DNA from 3 places in the Dactylosporangium sp. CA-152071 genome. Region 2 is predicted to be linked to each of the others. Evidence: riboswitches for the same ligand, from Rfam matches in the RefSeq annotation. Region 2 holds a riboswitch; each other region holds the start of a gene.
What was found. Region 2 has a riboswitch for cobalamin ahead of cobN (cobaltochelatase subunit CobN). Riboswitches for the same ligand answer to the same signal wherever they lie in the genome.

Region 1 (5,569 bases), 2.2 Mb from region 2:
GGTCGACGTCGAGCCCGAGCGACGCGAGGACCTGGCGGTCGTCGGCGACGCCGGCGCCCAGCGGCGCGGCCCGGCACACGGCGTCGAGGACCGCGGGCTCGGTCGCGCCGTGCCGGGCGAGCACGGCGGCGACCTCGTCGGTGCCGGTGGTGAGCGCGAGCAGCAGGTGCTCGCTGCCGGTGCGGGGGTGGCCGAGCTCGCGGGCCCGCAGCACGGCGCGGCCCATGGTCCGGCACAGGTCGGGATGGCTACCGCGGAACATCAGTCCTCCTCGCGACGACGATGCGATCGGTGATGGCGACCGGCGATGGCGATCGGTGGTGGCGATCAGTGATGGCGGCCGGCGTTCGCGGTCGACGGTGGCAGTGGCGCATCAGTCGTCGCCGGTGCCGCGGTGCTTGCGGTGCACGGTCTGCTTGGTGACGCCGAGCCGCAGCGCGATGTCCTGCCACGACCATCCGTCCCGGCGGGCGGCGGCGACCCGCTCGGCCTCCAGCTGCTCGGTCAGGCGGCGCAGGCGGGCGACGGCCCGCAGCGCGACGTCGTGGTCGCTGTCGTGCGCGGCGCGACCGAGCTCGTCGATCACGGTCATACCGTCAGCATAAGCTGACGACGCGGAAATCGTCAACATGTGCTGACGCCAACCGAGGACGACAGGCCTGCAGCGCGCCGGGCTTCGCTGTACACAGGCCGCAAACGCCAACGGCACGTGCCGACCCCGACGTGAGGCGCCGGCACGTGCCACGGCTCCAGAGATCAGCCGGCGCGGACCTCGGCGGCGGCCGCGACGAGATGCCGCAGGGACGCCTCGACCTCGGCGTAGCCGCGGGTCTTCAGGCCGCAGTCGGGGTTGACCCACAGCCGCCGGGCCGGGACGGCCGCGACCGCGTGGCGCAGCGCCTCGGCCATCTCCTCGCGCGACGGCACCCGCGGCGAGTGGATGTCCCACACGCCGGGTCCGACGCCACGCCGGTACCCGGCGGCGGCGAGGTCGTCGAGGACCTCCATCTTCGACCGGGACGCCTCGATGCTGGTGACGTCGGCGTCGAGGGCGTCGATCGCGGTGATGACGTCGCCGAACTCGGAGTAGCACAGGTGGGTGTGGATCTGCGTGTCGTCGGCGACGCCGCTGGTCGCGAGCCGGAACGCGTCGACCGCCCAGTCCAGGTAGGCCCCCTGCGCCGCCCGGCGTAGCGGCAGCGTCTCGCGCAGCGCCGGCTCGTCCACCTGGATCACCCGGATCCCGGCGGCCTCGAGGTCCCGGCACTCGTCGCGCAGCGCGAGCGCGACCTGGTCGGCGGTGCCGGCGAGCGGCTGGTCGGTGCGGACGAACGACCACGCGAGGATGGTGACCGGGCCGGTGAGCATCCCCTTGACGGGCCGGGTGGTCAGCGACTGGGCGAACGTGGCCCACCCGACCGTCATCGGCGCCCTGCGGGCCACGTCGCCGTGCAGGATCGGCGGGCGGACGCAGCGGGAGCCGTACGACTGCACCCAGCCGTGCTCGGTGGCGGCGAACCCGGACAGCTGCTCGGCGAAGTACTGCACCATGTCGTTGCGCTCCGGCTCGCCGTGCACGAGCACGTCCAGGCCGAGGTCCTCCTGCAGCCGGACGACCCGCCGGACCTCGGCCCGCATCAGCGCGGTGTAGCCCTCGTCGTCGAGGGTGCCGGCGGCCAGCGCGGCGCGGGCCCCGCGCAGCTCGGCGGTCTGCGGAAACGAGCCGATCGTGGTCGTCGGCAGGTCGGGCAGCCCGAGCAGTTCCTGCTGGCGGGCGGCGCGGGCGGTGGAGTCGCCGCGCCGCCGGTCCGCGGCGGTGAGGGCGGCGAGCCGGGCGCGCACCTCGTCGTGCCGCCACGCCGCCGGGGGCGGAGGCAGCGGCGCGGGCAGGTGGGCCGTGCCGTCGCGCAGCGCGCGGCCGAGGAGCACGACCTCGTCGACCTTCTGCCGCGCGAACGCGAGCCGCTCGTGCAGGCCCGGGTCGAGGCGGGTCTCGACGGACAGGTCCACCGGCACGTGCAGCAGCGAGCAGGACGTGGACACCGCCACGTGGTCGGCCAGGCCGGCGACGACCGCCCCGGCGGCGACCGCGGCGCGCAGGTCGGTGCGCCAGACGTTGTGGCCGTCGACGAGCCCCGCGACGATCGTCCTGCCGCCGAGGGGTCCGGCGGCCGCGAGCCGGTCGAGGTTGCCGGGGCCGGCGACCAGGTCGAGGCCGATCGCCTCGACCGGCGTGTCCAGCAGGGCCGGCAGGGCGTCGCCGATCTCGCCGAAGTACGTGGCGACGAAGAGCTTCGGCCGGGCCCTGAGCGCGCCGAGCCGGGAGTAGGCGCGGCGCAGCGCGTCGATCTCGTCCGGGCCGCGGTCCGTGGCGTAGGCCGGCTCGTCCAGCTGTACCCACGAGACACCCGCATCCGCGAGGGCGGCGAGGATCTCGGCGTAGACGCCGACCAGGTCGTCGAGCCGGGCGAACGGGTCGTCGCCCTTGGCCAGCAGCAGGAACGTGGCCGGTCCGACCAGCACCGGCCGGGTCTCGATGCCCAGGGCGCGGGCCTCGGCGTGCTCCCGCAGCGCCTTGGCCGGGTCGGCGGCGAAGACGGTGTCGGGTCCGATCTCGGGCACCAGGTAGTGGTAGTTGGTGCCGAACCACTTCGTCAGTTCGAGCGCCGGCTCGGCGTCCACGCCGCGGGCCATGGCGAAGTACGTGTCGAGCTTCGACAGCCCGAGCGCGGTGAACCGCGTGGGTGTCGCCCCGACCGCGACGGCGGTGTCGAGGACGTGGTCGTAGTAGGAGAACGTGTTCGACGGGATCGCCGCGAGGCGGGCGTTGCGCAGCGTCTGCCACACGTCGGCGCGCAGCGTCGCCGCCGTGCGCTCCAGGGTGTCCTCGTCGATGGTGCCGGCCCAGTAGGCCTCGACGGCCCGCTTCAGCTCGCGGTTCCCGCCGATGCGCGGGTAGCCGAGCACGGTGCTCAGCCCGAATGTGGTGCTCATGTGTCCCCTCGGTGCACAGTCACGACGGCCGGACTGGCACGGGGGGACGCCACCGGCCGCGCGGCGGCGCGCCGCGTGGGCCGTTCGATGGCGTCGGCCGTCCCGCGCGGCCTCCGACCACCGCACGCCGGGCGGCGCGCGGTGCGCTGGCAGGTCTTCGGACTCGCGGGCGTGACCCTGGATGTCGTCCAGGGTCGCCTACTGGCCGTCGCTTCCCAGGCCTCGCGGCCCAGTGCTCAATGACGGCGGTCGTTCCCACTCACCGCTGCGGGGCAGTCCCGGATTCGCACCGGATTCCCTGTTGCCACGGCCGGTCCTGGGGGACCGGCCGAACCAGCTGCACCGAACACCATACATGCCTTCACTGGTGCGTCGGGTCGCTCCAGCGGCCGATGCTGCGGGAGCGGACCGGCTCGATGAACCGCGGCGCGGCGCTGTGCGGGAAGCCCTCGCCCCAGTTGGTGGCGTCGCCGTGCATCTGGACGCGGGCGTTGTCGGTGTACCAGTCGACGAGGTCCGCGTCGGAGCGCACGATCCACGTGCAGCCGGCCTCGGCGTCGGCGGTGAAGTCGCCGTGGCGGATCAGCGGCGGGCGCCAGAAGTACGTGCCGGGCCACATCTTGCCGAAGTTGTAGTCGAAGCCGCCGTCGAGGCAGTACGCCTCCTCGGAGCACGGGTGGTGTGCGAGCGGCACCTCCCGCCAGCCGGGCTTGGCCTTGATGAGCCGGGTGTAGAAGCCGGTCTTCTCGTCGCGGTGCAGCAGCTTGATGAACAGGCCCGGCACCGGCGTGCCGCCGAGGTCGAAGCGCATCGGGGAGCCGTCCTTGACGTCGATCCACGGCATCCGGGCGCTGTCGAGCACGACGAGCTTCTGGTCGGGCCGCACGGTTTCGCGGTCCTTGGTTTCAGGGTGGAAGTGCCAGTCGCCGTACTCGCGGAACAGCAGGATCTCCGTGCCGGCCGTCGCCGTGACCGGCGGGGTCCACACGCCGGCGGGCGCGGTCCAGTAGCCCTCCGGCCCGAGGGCGGTGTCGCCGATGACGACCTCGCCGGACAGCACGAACCATTCGGTGTCCGCGTCGTGTACGCCGGCGGGCCGCGACCAGTCGCCGGTGAAGCGGACCTTCAGCGAGGCCGATCCGTCCTCCTCGTCGTAGCTGAGGTTGCGCTGCTCGGCGGTGCCGGTGGCGTGCTGGAACTCGGCGAGGTGCCAGATCAGGTCACGCTCGTCGACGATCTCCACGTGCGGGCGCATGGGTGCCTCCAGGCTCGGCAGCAGTTTCCGGTGCGGAATGTATCGCTTAATAGTTTCGCGTACAAGGTGTACCGTCAACGCTCGTGACCCGACCTGGCCGACCCGCCGGCCCCACCTCCGACACCGAGACCGTCGTGCTGACCGCGGCCCTGGAGCTGCTGCTGGCCGAGGGTGCGGCGGCGCTGACCGCGCAGCGGCTGCACCAGGTCACCGGCGTGTCCCGGTCGACCATCTACCGGCACTGGCCCACGCCCGGCGCGGTGCTCGCCGCGCTGATCGACGTCGCGCCGCTGCCGCCCGGCGCGCCGACCGGCGAGCCGGCGCAGGACCTGCACGCCGCCGTCGACCAGCTGTGCGACCGGCTCCGCGACCGGCCCGTCGGCGCGTTCCTGCAGGCCCTCGTCGTCGCCGCCGCCTCCGACCCGGCGGCGGTGCCGCTGCGCCAGCGGTACGTCACCGACCTCCTGGCGCCGTTCCACACCGTGCTGCGCGCCGCGGGCGCCCCGGCGAAGGACCGCGAGGACGCGGTCGCCGCGATCGTCTCGCCGCTCCTGCTCGACGCGCTGCTGCTGGACCGCCCCGCCGCCCGCGCGCGGGCACACCGCATGGTCTCCGCCGTCTGTCAGGAGTTGAGCGCATGACCAACGCCGTCGGGCCGCGCGCCGTCTTCGGCGTCATCGTCCCCAGCACCAACACCGTCGTCGAGCACGACTACTGGAGCGCCCGGGTGCCGGGGGTGGCGTTCCGCGCCGGCTCCATGCACATCCCGAACCCCGCGATGGGCGACGACGCCAGCTTCGAGGCGCTGCTGGTCCAGATCCGCGCCTCCATCGACACCGCCGTGCGCGACGTCCTCACCGCCGAGCCCGACCGCATGGTCATGGGTATGTCCGCCGAGACGTTCTGGGGTGGCGTGGAGGGCAACGCCGCGTTCGAGGACCGCCTGCGCGCCCGCACCGGCCTCCCGGTCACCACCGGCGCCAGTTCGTGCCGCGCCGCCCTGCGGGAGCTCGGCTGCCACCGGATCGCGGTGTTCTCGCCGTATCAGCCGATCGCCGACCGCGAAGTGGGCCGGTTCTTCACCGAGGCGGGGTTCGACGTCGCCGCCATCACGGGCCTGCGCTGCCCGACCGCGACGGACATCGCCCGCGTCCCCTCCGCACGCCTCCGCGCCGTCGTCGCCGACCTCGACGCCCCGGACGTCGACGCGATCGTGCAGGTCGGCACCAACCTGTCGTTCGTCGCCCTCGCCGACACCCTGGAGGAGGAGCTCGGCAAGCCGGTCATCGCCATCAACGCCGCCACCCTCTGGCACGCCCT
Region 2 (5,569 bases):
GTCGACGCCGGCGGCCCGGGGGTCGCCCCGCTGCCCGCGATCCTGGAGCTGTACCTGACGAAGGCACCCGCGGGTCAGGGGTAGCGGCGGGGGGTGAAGACGACAGGGGCGCCGTCGCCGCGGGTCAGGGTGCGGGTCTGGGACGAGCCGACGATGAGCAGGGTTCGCATGTCCACCTCGGACGGGTCCAGGTCGGCGAGGCGCACCACGCGGACGCGCTCCTGCGGGCCGCCGACGTCGCGGCCCAGGACGACCGGGGTTTCCGGGGAGCGGTGGCGCAGCAGCAGGTCGCGGGCGGCCTCGACCTGCCAGGTGCGGCTCTTCGAGCCCGGGTTGTAGATGGCGATGACGAGGTCGGCGCCGGCCGCGGCCTCGAGGCGGGCGGCGATGACGTCCCACGGCTTCAGGCGGTCGGACAGCGACAGCACGCAGAAGTCGTGGCCGAGGGGGGCGCCCGCGCGGCTCGCCACCGCCTGGGCGGCGGTCAGGCCGGGCAGGACGCGCACCGGGACGTCCTTCCAGCGGGGTTCGGCGGCGATCTCCAGTACCGCTGCCGCCATCGCGAACACGCCCGGATCGCCTGACGACACGACGGCGACGCGGCGGCCGTCCTTCGCGAGGGACAGGGCGAACTCGGCGCGCTCCGACTCGACCTTGTTGTCGGAGGCGTGCCGGCGCTGGCGGGGGTTGGACGGGATCCGGGCCAGGTACGGGGCGTAGCCGACGAGGTCGGAGGCGGCCTCGACCGCGGCCAGGGCCTCGGGGGTGAGCCAGTCCCGGCCGGCCGGGCCGAGCCCGACGACGACGACCTCGCCGGCGGCGACCGCGGGCGGCGTGGACCGCAGCGCCGACGCCGTCTCCTCGTGCATGCGGCTCGGCAGCAGGGCGAGGGAGAAGTACGGGACCTCCGCCGGGTCCACAGTGGACAGAGGGGCGACGCGCTCGTTGGCGGTGGTGGCGCGCTCGACGTACCAGGCGTCGTCGAGGCGGCCGGCGCGCTCCAGGGCGTCCCGGACGGCCCCGAACGTGCGGCCGAGCTTCATGACGGCGGCGGAGTCGGTGCTGGCGAGCCGCGCGGCCAGGTCCTCGACGGGCAGCGTGCCGGGCAGCACGGTGAGCACCTCGTCGCGCTCGACGAGGGGGCGCCCGAGCACCGCTGACGCGCCCGAGACGGAGGTGACGCCCGGCACGACCTCCGTCGCGTAGGCGTGCGAGAGACGCTTGTGCATGTGCATGTACGAGCCGTAGAAGAACGGGTCGCCCTCGCAGAGCACGACCACGTCGCGGCCGGCGTCGAGGTGCGCGGCGAGCCGGGCCGCCCACGCGTCGTAGTGCTCCTCGATGAGGGCCCGGTAGTCGCGGACCTCTTCGGTGGTGACCGGGTAGACGAGCGCCTCTTCGATCTGGCCGTCGCGCAGGTACGGCGCGGCGATCGAACGGGCGATGCTGCGCCCGTGGCGGGCGCTGTGGAACGCGACGACGGGTGCCGCGGCGATGAGCCGGGCCGCCCTGACCGTCACGAGCTCCGGGTCGCCGGGGCCGAGTCCTACGCCGTACAACCGACCGGTGTCCACTGTGGTCATTCCTTCTCGTCCGCGATGGCGTTGACGGCGGCGGCCGTCATCGCGCTGCCGCCCCGGCGGCCGTGCACGACCAGATGCGGCAGGTCCGACGCCGCGAGCGCGACCTTCGACTCGGCCGCGCCGATGAACCCGACGGGGATGCCCAGCACGGCCGCGGGCCGGGGCGCGCCGGCCGCGATCATCTCCAGGAGCCGGAACAGCGCCGTCGGCGCGTTGCCGATGGCGACGACCGCGCCGTCGAGGCGCGGACCCCACAGGTCGAGGGCGGCGGCGCTGCGGGTGGTGCCCAGCTCGTGGGCGAGCGCCGGGACCCGCGGGTCGCGCAGCGTGCACAGGACCTCGTTGTCGCGGGGCAGCCTGGCGCGGGTCACGCCGGAGGCGACCATCTCCGCGTCGCACAGGATCGGGGCGCCGTCGCGCAGGGCGGCGCGGGCGAGGCGCACGACGTCCGCGCTGTACCCGACGTCACCGGCGAGGTCGACCATGCCGCACGCATGGATCATGCGGACGGTGACCTGGGCGACGTCGGCGGGCAGCGCGGACAGGTCGGCCTCGGCGCGGATCGTCGCGAACGACCGCCGGTAGATCTCCGCGCCGTCCTTGACGTAGTCGAAACCACCGTCCTGGACGGAACCGGAGGCGCCATCAGCGACGGTCTCCTGAGCCGTCATGACAGCACCCGGTAGCCGTCGGCGGTCGCGAGCATCTCCACGTGCCTTCCCTTCGGTGCGCCGCAGCGCCGTTCGCAGCCGACCCAGTGCACCGGCAACGCATGGTCGAGACCGCTGAGGACGGCCGCGCGGGCGTCGGCGCGCACGTCGGCGAGGGCCTTCGCGCAGCCGGGCCGGCCGGCGCACGCCGTGACCCCGGCCCACGGCGTCGCGGGGTCGGTGCCGAGGCCGGCGGTCGTCAGCAGTGACTCGAGACGTCCAGCTTCTTCGACCGGCACGTCGGGCACGACGACGGTCCGCCACGGCGTGACGATGATCTCCCCCGGCGCCGCCGCGACGAGCGCGGCCGACTGCTCCGGTGTCAGCAGCCCGAGTGGTACGACCACCGTCAGCGCGACCAGTCCCCCGACCTGCGGGGCCCGTCCGACCGCCGGCCCAGGCGAGCCTACGAATTGGTCAACGTCTGTACCGGGGGCGAACCCCAGGCGGGCCGCCACCCGGGCCGGGCCGTCGGTCAGCTCGGCCAGCCGCCACGCGGTGCCGCCCTGCGCAGCGCGCTCGTCCAGGAACGCCCGGGACGCCCGGAGCAGCAGCTCAGCGGGGTTGTCACCGCCCCGGCCCGCGGTCGGGAGCCCGGCGAGGAGGAGGCGGTCGCCGTGCAGGCCGACGTCGCCGCCGAGCGGGGACACGTCGCCGCGCCCGTCGTCGACGGTCACCAGGAACCGGCCGGGCAGCGCCGCCAGCGCGGGGTCGGCGCACAGCCCGGCGTCGAACGCGGCCACCACCGGCCGCACGTCCAGCTCGCCGAGGCCGTCGCGGCCGCTGAGCGGGCTGGCGATGATGTTGCGGACCCGCTCGTGGGTGTCCGACGGCAGCAGTCCCGCGGCGGTGAGCCTGGCCGCCAGCTCCGGCGACGCGTCCGGCCGCAGCCCTCTGATCTGCACGTTTCCGCGCGAGGTGAGCTCCAGGGCGGGGTCGCCGAGGTCCGCGGCGGCGGCGCGGAGGACCGCGAGGGCTGGGACGGTCAGCCGCCCGCCGGGCAGCCGGACGCGGGCAAGACCGCCGTCGGCCGCCGCGTGGACCTGCACGGCACCCGGGCACCGGTCCGGAGCGTCACGTCCACTGGCAGCCTGCACGCGCCGGATACTACTGCGCAGCGCCGCCCCCGACCCAAGGAAGCCGACCAAGCGACCCGGCCAAGCGGGCCGACCGGCGGCGGCCGGCCCGGGCGAGCTTGACGCAAGGAAGCCGTGACCGGCAGAGTTGGCGGTGCTGTACGGCGACGTGTGGAGGAAGCCGGTGTGAATCCGGCGCGGTCCCGCCACTGTGACCGGGGAGTGGACCTCCGACGACGGCCACCGGGCCCAGCGCCCCGGAGGCCGGAGACGACGGCCACCGGGTGCGAGCCCGGGAAGGCCGGAGGCGAGCGCCGATCCGGGAGCCAGGAGACTCTCCGCCGCCGGAACCTTTCCCGACCGACTTGGGGCGCGGACCCCGAGGGAGGACCCCGGCGTGATCCTGCTGCTGTCGACGTCCGACACCGACCTGCTCAGCGCCCGTGCGAGCGGCGCGGCGTTCCGGCTGGCCAACCCGTCCCGCCTCACCGTGGAGGAGCTGCCGGCCCTGGCCGACGGCGCCGACCTGGTCGTGGTGCGGTTCCTGGGCGGCTACCGCGACTGGCAGGAGGGGTTCGACACGCTGCTGCGCCTGCCGGCGCCGGTGGTGCTGCTCGGCGGTGAGTCGCTGCCCGACGCGGAGCTGATGCGCCACTCGACGGTGCCCGCCGGCGTCGCCGCGGAGGCCCACGCCTACTTCACCGAGGGCGGCCCCGCCAACCTCGCCGAGCTGCACAACTTCCTCTCCGACACGGTCCTGCTGACCGGCCACGGGTTCGCGCCGCCGGTGCAGACCCCCGCGTGGGGAGTGCTGGACCGGGACTCCACGGCCGACGGTCCGACCGTCGGGATCATCTACTACCGGGCGCACCACCTGGCGGGAAACACCGCGTTCGTGGAGACGCTCTGCGAGGCCGTCGAGGACGCGGGCGGGCGGGCCCTGCCGGTGTTCGCCTCGTCGCTGCGGGCCGCCCCGGCGGAGCTGCTCGACACGCTGCGGCAGGCGGACGCGCTGGTCGTCACGGTCCTCGCCGCGGGCGGCACCCGGCCCGCCGACGCGCAGGCCGGCGGCGAGGACGGGGCGTGGGACGTCGGCGCCCTGGCCGCGCTCGACGTGCCGATCCTGCAGGGGCTGTGCCTCACGAGCTCCCGCGACACCTGGGACGCCAACGACGACGGGCTGTCGCCGCTGGACACCGCGACGCAGGTCGCGATCCCCGAGTTCGACGGCCGGATCATCACGGTGCCGTTCTCGTTCAAGGAGATCGACGCCGACGGCCTCACCGTGTACGTCGCCGACCGGGAGCGGGCCGGCCGGGTCGCCGGGACCGCGGTCGCGCACGCCCGGCTGCGGCACCTGCGGCCCGAGGACCGCAAGATCGTGCTGATGCTCAGCGCGTACCCGACGAAGCACGCGCGGATCGGCAACGCGGTCGGCCTCGACACGCCCGCGAGCGTCGTGCGGCTGCTCGATGCGATGCACGCGCAGGGGTACGTCGGCGCCGACGGCTTCCCGAAGGACGGCGACGCGCTGATGCACACGCTCATCGCCGCCGGCGGGCAGGACGTGAACTGGCTCACCGAGGACCAGCTGCGCGGCAACCCAATCCGGATCTCCGCCGCCCGGTACCGGAGCTGGTTCGACACGCTCCCCGCCGACCTGCGGGAGGACATGGAGCGGCACTGGGGGCCGGCGCCCGGTGAGCTGTTCGTCGACACGTCCCGCGACCCCGGCGGCGAGATCGTCCTCGCCGCGCTGCGCGAGGGCAACGTCGTGGTGATGGTGCAGCCGCCGCGCGGCTTCGGGGAGAACCCCGTCGCGATCTACCACGACCCCGACCTGCCGCCGAGCCACCACTACCTGGCCGCGTACCGGTGGCTCGCCGACGAGTTCGGCGCGCACGCGGTCGTGCACGTCGGCAAGCACGGCAACCTCGAGTGGCTGCCGGGCAAGACGGTCGGGATGTCCGCCTCGTGCGGTGCCGACGCGGCCCTCGGAAACCTGCCGCTGATCTACCCGTTCCTGGTCAACGACCCCGGCGAGGGCACCCAGGCGAAGCGGCGGGCGCACGCCACCCTGGTCGACCACCTGATCCCGCCGATGGCGCGCGCCGAGTCGTACGGTGACATCGCCCGCCTCGAGCAGCTCCTGGACGAGCACTCGACGATCGCGGCCCTCGACCCGGCGAAGCTGCCGGCG
Region 3 (5,569 bases), on a different contig from region 2:
TCGCGGCGCTCAGTTCCGCGGGGATTCCGGTGTACGCCGAGCGAGGGCGCGGCGGAGGGATCCGGATGCTGCCGGCGTACCGGGCAGGCCTCGCCCACCTGAACGCCGCGGAAGGCACCGGCCTGGCCGTCGGGCAGTCACGCCTCGCCGGCGAGCTGGGCCTCGGCGACGCCCTCGACACCGCCATCGAGAAGATCATCGGCGCCGGCGGGCAGGCACTGCGCGGCGGCCTGGCCCAGGGCCGCCGCCACGTGATCGTCGACGTCGACCCGTGGATGCGCTCCGGCGAGGCGGTGCCGCTGCTGCCCGCCATCCACGACGGCCTGCTGCGCGGGCGCTGCCTGTCGCTGGACTACGAGGACAGCGACGGCGCCCGCTCGCGGCGGACCGTCGCCCCCGCCGGCCTGGTCGCGAAGGCGGGCATCTGGTATCTGGTCACGTCGGAGCCTGCGCTGGTACGGGTGTCGCGCGTCCACGAATGCACGGTGCTGCCCGCGCCGGCGGTGCTGCCCACCGGCTTCGACCTGGACGCGGCCTGGGCCCGGCTGCGCGACCGGGTCGAGGCGCGCCCACGACCGCTGACCGTGCTGGTCTCGGTGTCGCCGCCCGCGGTCGCGCTGGTGCGCCGGGTGCTCGCCCGTCATCTGGCACCTGACTCCCCGTCAGAGTCGTCGCACCTGGTGCGGCTCTCATTCGCCGGGGTGCCGCACGCGGTCGGCAGCCTGCTCGGCTTCGGCGCCCAGCTGACGGTCGTGGACCCGCCGGCGGTCCGCACCGCGATGCGGACCGCCGCGGAGGCCGTCGTCGCGCTGTACGCCGACCCTTAGTCCTTGAGCGGCAGCTCGCTCAGGAGCGTGAACTCGTACTCGATCTGGCCTGCGTCCGCCGGGTCGTCGGACGCGACGAGGTAGGACTCGACGCGGAAACCGAGGTTGAGCACGTCCGCGGCCCGGACGTGCTCGACGAGGTCCTCGGCCGCCGTGAAGTACGTGGTGTAGATGACCGACGGGCCGTCGCCCGGCTCCCCGGCCGTGTCCTCGCCGGTGTCCTCGGCGAGTTCCTCGCCGGTCTCCTCGGTGACGTCGTCGGCGTCGGCGTATGCGTCGGTGGTGGCTTCTTCTGAGGTGATGTCGATGGTCACGGCGGGAGCCTACGCGCCGCTGTGGCGAGTCTCATCTCGAGCGGAAAATGTCGGTGGTCGCCTCTATGCTCTGCTCGCTTTGGTTTTCCTCACGGGGGAGCGCGACCCACCATGCAGTTGCGACGCACCATCCTTGCCCTGGCCCTGTCCACGACGGTGGCCCTGACCGCGGCCTGCTCCTCCGAGGACCCGTCGCCCGCCGCCCAGGGCTCGGCGAACGCTGCCGCCAGCGCGGCCGGCACCAATGCGGCCGGCACCAGCGCCGCGGCCGCCCCGTCGCAGTCCGTCGACCTGAAGGCCAACACGGAGGCCGTGTGCAAGGCGGTCGTCGCGGCGTATGACAAGGAGAAGGAAGCGGTCGTCGCCGTCCTCACCGAGCTGCTCACCGCCGCCGCCAAGGACGACAAGGCCGCCATGGCCACGGCGAAGTCGAAGGGCAAGGTCGTCTTCGACCGCCTGAGCGCCTCGGTCAACGCCGAGCTCGAGCAGGCCGCCGACCTGCAGGCGAGGCTCGCCCTGCGGAACTTCGTGAATGCCTTCTCGAAGGTCCTCGAGTCCGACAACCTGGCGAGCGACGCCTTCCAGACCGAGATGGACAAGGCAACGGCCGAGGCCACGAAGTACTGCCCCGCCCTGGACGCCTGACCTACGCCCCAGCCGCCCGGCCGCTCGCTTCGGACGCTCAGCCGCACGGTTGGCCACTCACCGCGGCCGACCGTGCGGTGCCCGCTCCGCCCGGCCAGCTGAGTCGGCGCCTGCCGACGCTGCACGGCGCTGACGGGCGGCGCCGTGCCGATCGCGCACTCCCGCTGTTGGCCTTGGCACGGACGAGGTGGCGGCTCGCTCCAGACAGCTCAGTGGGCAGTGGCCCCCCGCCGCGGACGGCGAGCCGCAGACCCTGAAGCCCGCCGGCCCCGGCGCGTCGGCCGCGGCCGGCACAGGTGCAGCACGACGGCGCCGGCGGTGTCGGTGCCGTCGGCGCCGTCGGTCATCTGGCGGCCTTCGCCGTGCTGACGGTGGCATTGCTGCGGTCGCCCGACCAGGTGGGCGGTGGCCGGTCCGTCCTGGACAGCCGGGCCAGGGGTGACAGCTTGTTTCAGACGTGCGGCAGCGGAACGTCTCGTAGGTCGGCCACGTCTCCGGGTGGGCCGACGGGATCCGCGTGAAGGTGCGTCTCGAGGAGGATAAGCTCTGCCTGCTGGTGACCGTCGAGGTCCATGCTGAAGGTCACCAGCAGGCAGTCGCCCTCGTCGACAGCTACCGCACGCCGAGTGGCTCGTGTACGGACCTGTTGCGTGACTGCGCCCGCTGCGGAACTCGCGGTCGGTGACGGCGTGTCGGGGTGCCGGACCGTCCGGCACCATAGCCGTGTGACCAAGGGGCCGTGTAGCCGCGCCGGGGCGACCTTCGGCGACGGGGGATCCCCGGGTACACCTGAAGCCCCAGCGAAACCGGAGCGGCAGCGTGGTCGTCGCGCTGACGCGCTATCCGGGACCGGTGCGGGTGTTCAAGCAGGTGCTCGAACCGGGCGAGCCCAGGCTGGTCACCCACGAGGGCTACGAGTGGCTGTACGTCCTCGCCGGCGAGCTGCGGCTCATCCTCGGCGAGCAGGAGCTGATGCTGCGGCCGGGGAGGTCGCCGAGTTCGAGACCCGCACGCCGCACTGGTTCGGCCCCGCCGGCGAGGACACCGTCGAGGTCCTGCACATGTTCGGGCCCCAGGGGGAGAAGGCGCGGGTGCGTGCGAGACCCCGCTCCGGGAAACAATGAAGGCGGCGGGGCAACGCCCCACCGCCTTCAGGAAACGAACCGGTCAGACCGCGACCGGGTGCGCGTCGGCCACGACCGGGCGCTGGCTGCGCTCGGTGAGGTAGCCGAACAGCAGGCCGAGCGTGGCCCAGGTGACCGCCTGGGTGCCGAGCGACGCGAGCCGGAACCGCCACAGCAGCACCGGGGAGAACCCGTCGGGCACCTCGTTGACCGCCGGCAGCAGCGCGATCGCGACACCCACGACGGCCGCGGCGCCGACGACCGCGAGGATCGTCGCGTTCCACGTGCCGAAGCGCGGCTGCAGCGACCGGCTGACGACGACCGCGCCGAGCACGGCGGCGACCCCGATGACGATCATCAGGAAGTACAGGCCGGTCCGCTGCTGCAGCGTGTCGGGGTTGCCGGTCGCGGGCGGGTTGGCCGGGTACTTCAGGAACGGCACGAGCGCCACCCCGACGAACCCGGCGAGGGCGACGACCGCGGCCGTGGCGCGGGCGCTGATCCGGCCGATGCGCCCGAGCGTGACCGCGACCGCGATGGCGAACAGGCCGCCGATGGCGACGCCGTACACGACCGAGGCGGTGGCCAGGCCGAGCGTGCTCTGCACGGTCCGGCTGACCGGCCCGTGCTCATGGTCGGTGGCGTGGACCTCCTCGAACGCGATCGCGTCGTTGATCGGGCCCTCGCCGAACAGGTAGGCGAACAGGAACGCGGCGACACCGGCGACCAGGCCGGTGATCATGCCGCGGACCAGGAGCGTCCGGGCACTCAACATGCTGGCGCCCCGGCTCAGTGGCAGGGGAAGCCGAGCAGGTGCCGGCCGTCGTGGACGAACTCGTGCACCGTCGAACCCGAGACGACCGAGGTGATGCCCTGCTCGGCGCCGACGAAGTAGAGCAGGACGACGGCGAGGACGACGCCGAACGTGGCCCACGGCAGGATCTGCCGCAGCGGGATCGGGGCCGGTGCGGTGGCCGGGGTGGGAAGAGCCGAGATCGATGCCATGATGCAGCCTCCTGCGGGATTTCGCGTCCCATCGAGCGTTGTCGTGACCGTGCCCGGGTCTGACTCCCACCTGCGTGGTTACAGCGGCGCGACCGTGCCGGGCTTGCACCGGCTTCCGTTCACCGTCACGTTTATGTTTCGGACGGTACGGACGCGGTTCCGGCGTGTCAATCGGACAGCGCCTCCGTCAACCCGCCGGTGGGCGCCGCACCGCTGGTCAGCGCGGCCGGCGCCCGGGGGCGAGGTGATCAAGTTCTCGGCGGGGTGAGGGCGACGAGGTCGGTGCCGACCTTGTGCAGTCCGTCGAGCCGCCGGTCGAGGGACGCGCCGCTCGGGCTGAGGAACTCGGCGTACTTCGCCCAGACGGACCTGCCGTTCGCCATGAACGCCCACGGGTAGTGCTTGTCGGCGGCGGCGACGACCTGCGGGCCGTGGTCCGCCCACTGCGGGTCGGTGCCGCCGGTCAGCCGCGCGCCCTCCTTCTCCTTCGGCTGCACCGACAGGCTCGGCACCTCACCCGGCAGGGCGAGCACCAGCGCGGTGTGCCGGTTGTCCTTCTCGGTGAAGTCGAACACGTAGAACGCGCGGTCGCGGTACGTGCCGCTGACGACGGCGCCCGCGGACGGCTGCGACTGCGACCAGCCGAGCTGCTGCGCGAGCGTGGGGTCGGAGTGTTCGAAGGTGTAGCCGCGCCGCTTCGCCCACCGCTTCCGGCCGATCCGCGTCCGCACCGACGACACGAACCCGGCGCCCGAGATCAGGCAGATCAGCGTGCCGCCGCCGCCCGCGATCCACGCGCCGGTCCCGCCGTCGGTGAAGGCCGTGTCCCACCCGAGCACAGCGGTCACGCCGGTGACGACGAAGATGAAGAAGCGGGTCTGGTACGGGGCGATCGCCGCCTGCGGCTCGTCGGCGCCGTACCGGATCACCTCGATCAGCGAGAGCACGAAGTACAGCAGCGTCAGCCCGCCGATCAGCAGCGCCGCGGTGCCGGCGATCCGCCACGCCCGGTCCCGGCCGGCGAGCTTCTCCGGGGAGTTCTGTCTCGCGTGCCGGTCGACCATCGTCTGGTAGGAGCCGCCCTCGTCGCCGCTGCCGCCGAAGACCAGGCACGTGTCGCGCGGCCGCATCGTCTTGCCGTCGCAGGTCGGCGTGTAGTCCGCGATGCGCTGCGCCGACTCCTGCTGCCGCTGCGCGGCCGTGCTCGTGCCGGCCGCCACCATCTGCCATCCGGCCAGCAGGAAGACGCCTGCCAGGACGATCCGGACGAGTAACCCCGTGTGCCGTCGTTTCACGCCGGCATGTATAGCAGCCGATGCCTGGCCGCTGCTGCCCCGTGGCCCGGGATGCGTGATGACCGCTGCCGGGATCGAGGCGTCACGATAGGCTCGGACCGTGGGCGTCATGATGGACTACTTCGCCGCGACCGAGCAGGAGCTGGCCGCCCTCGACCTCGATCTTGGCCCGGCCGGCAACGACTGGCCGTATGTCGACTGCAAGGGCTGGATCCTGGAGGTCGAGGAGTTCGCCGCGGAGATCGACGGGCGGGATCCGAGCGAGTTCGGCCGGGACGAGCCGCTGCGCGGCGCCGACGACCCGGAGTTCCTGGGCCCGTGGACGGTGCGGATCAACGCGGAGCTCGTCGACGCCCTCA

Region 1: linked by a shared signal. The riboswitch ahead of metE (5-methyltetrahydropteroyltriglutamate--homocysteine S-methyltransferase) and the one ahead of cobN (cobaltochelatase subunit CobN) in region 2 are both predicted to bind cobalamin.
Region 3: linked by a shared signal. The riboswitch ahead of ACQEVZ_RS43195 (CbtB domain-containing protein) and the one ahead of cobN (cobaltochelatase subunit CobN) in region 2 are both predicted to bind cobalamin.

Annotation. Positions count from the first base shown of each region.
Region 1 is NZ_JBNJMZ010000001.1:894,436-900,004, reverse strand. Features, by position in the region: gene ACQEVZ_RS03530 (Clp protease N-terminal domain-containing protein) at 1-262, opposite strand, end outside; gene ACQEVZ_RS03525 (helix-turn-helix domain-containing protein) at 374-592, opposite strand; gene metE (5-methyltetrahydropteroyltriglutamate--homocysteine S-methyltransferase) at 757-2,994, opposite strand; cobalamin riboswitch at 3,126-3,348, opposite strand; gene ACQEVZ_RS03515 (DUF4437 domain-containing protein) at 3,356-4,249, opposite strand; gene ACQEVZ_RS03510 (TetR/AcrR family transcriptional regulator) at 4,333-4,890, shown strand; gene ACQEVZ_RS03505 (maleate cis-trans isomerase family protein) at 4,887-5,569, shown strand, end outside.
Region 2 is NZ_JBNJMZ010000001.1:3,098,594-3,104,162, forward strand. Features, by position in the region: gene ACQEVZ_RS13720 (hypothetical protein) at 1-84, shown strand, start outside; gene ACQEVZ_RS13725 (precorrin-2 C(20)-methyltransferase) at 75-1,583, opposite strand; gene ACQEVZ_RS13730 (precorrin-8X methylmutase) at 1,580-2,254, opposite strand; gene ACQEVZ_RS13735 (precorrin-3B synthase) at 2,251-3,390, opposite strand; cobalamin riboswitch at 3,505-3,726, shown strand; gene cobN (cobaltochelatase subunit CobN) at 3,767-5,569, shown strand, end outside.
Region 3 is NZ_JBNJMZ010000002.1:658,293-663,861, reverse strand. Features, by position in the region: gene ACQEVZ_RS43215 (helix-turn-helix transcriptional regulator) at 1-827, shown strand, start outside; gene ACQEVZ_RS43210 (hypothetical protein) at 824-1,141, opposite strand; gene ACQEVZ_RS43205 (hypothetical protein) at 1,253-1,786, shown strand; gene ACQEVZ_RS43200 (CbtA family protein) at 2,954-3,685, opposite strand; gene ACQEVZ_RS43195 (CbtB domain-containing protein) at 3,700-3,915, opposite strand; cobalamin riboswitch at 3,949-4,087, opposite strand; gene ACQEVZ_RS43190 (hypothetical protein) at 4,164-5,210, opposite strand; gene ACQEVZ_RS43185 (hypothetical protein) at 5,311-5,569, shown strand, end outside.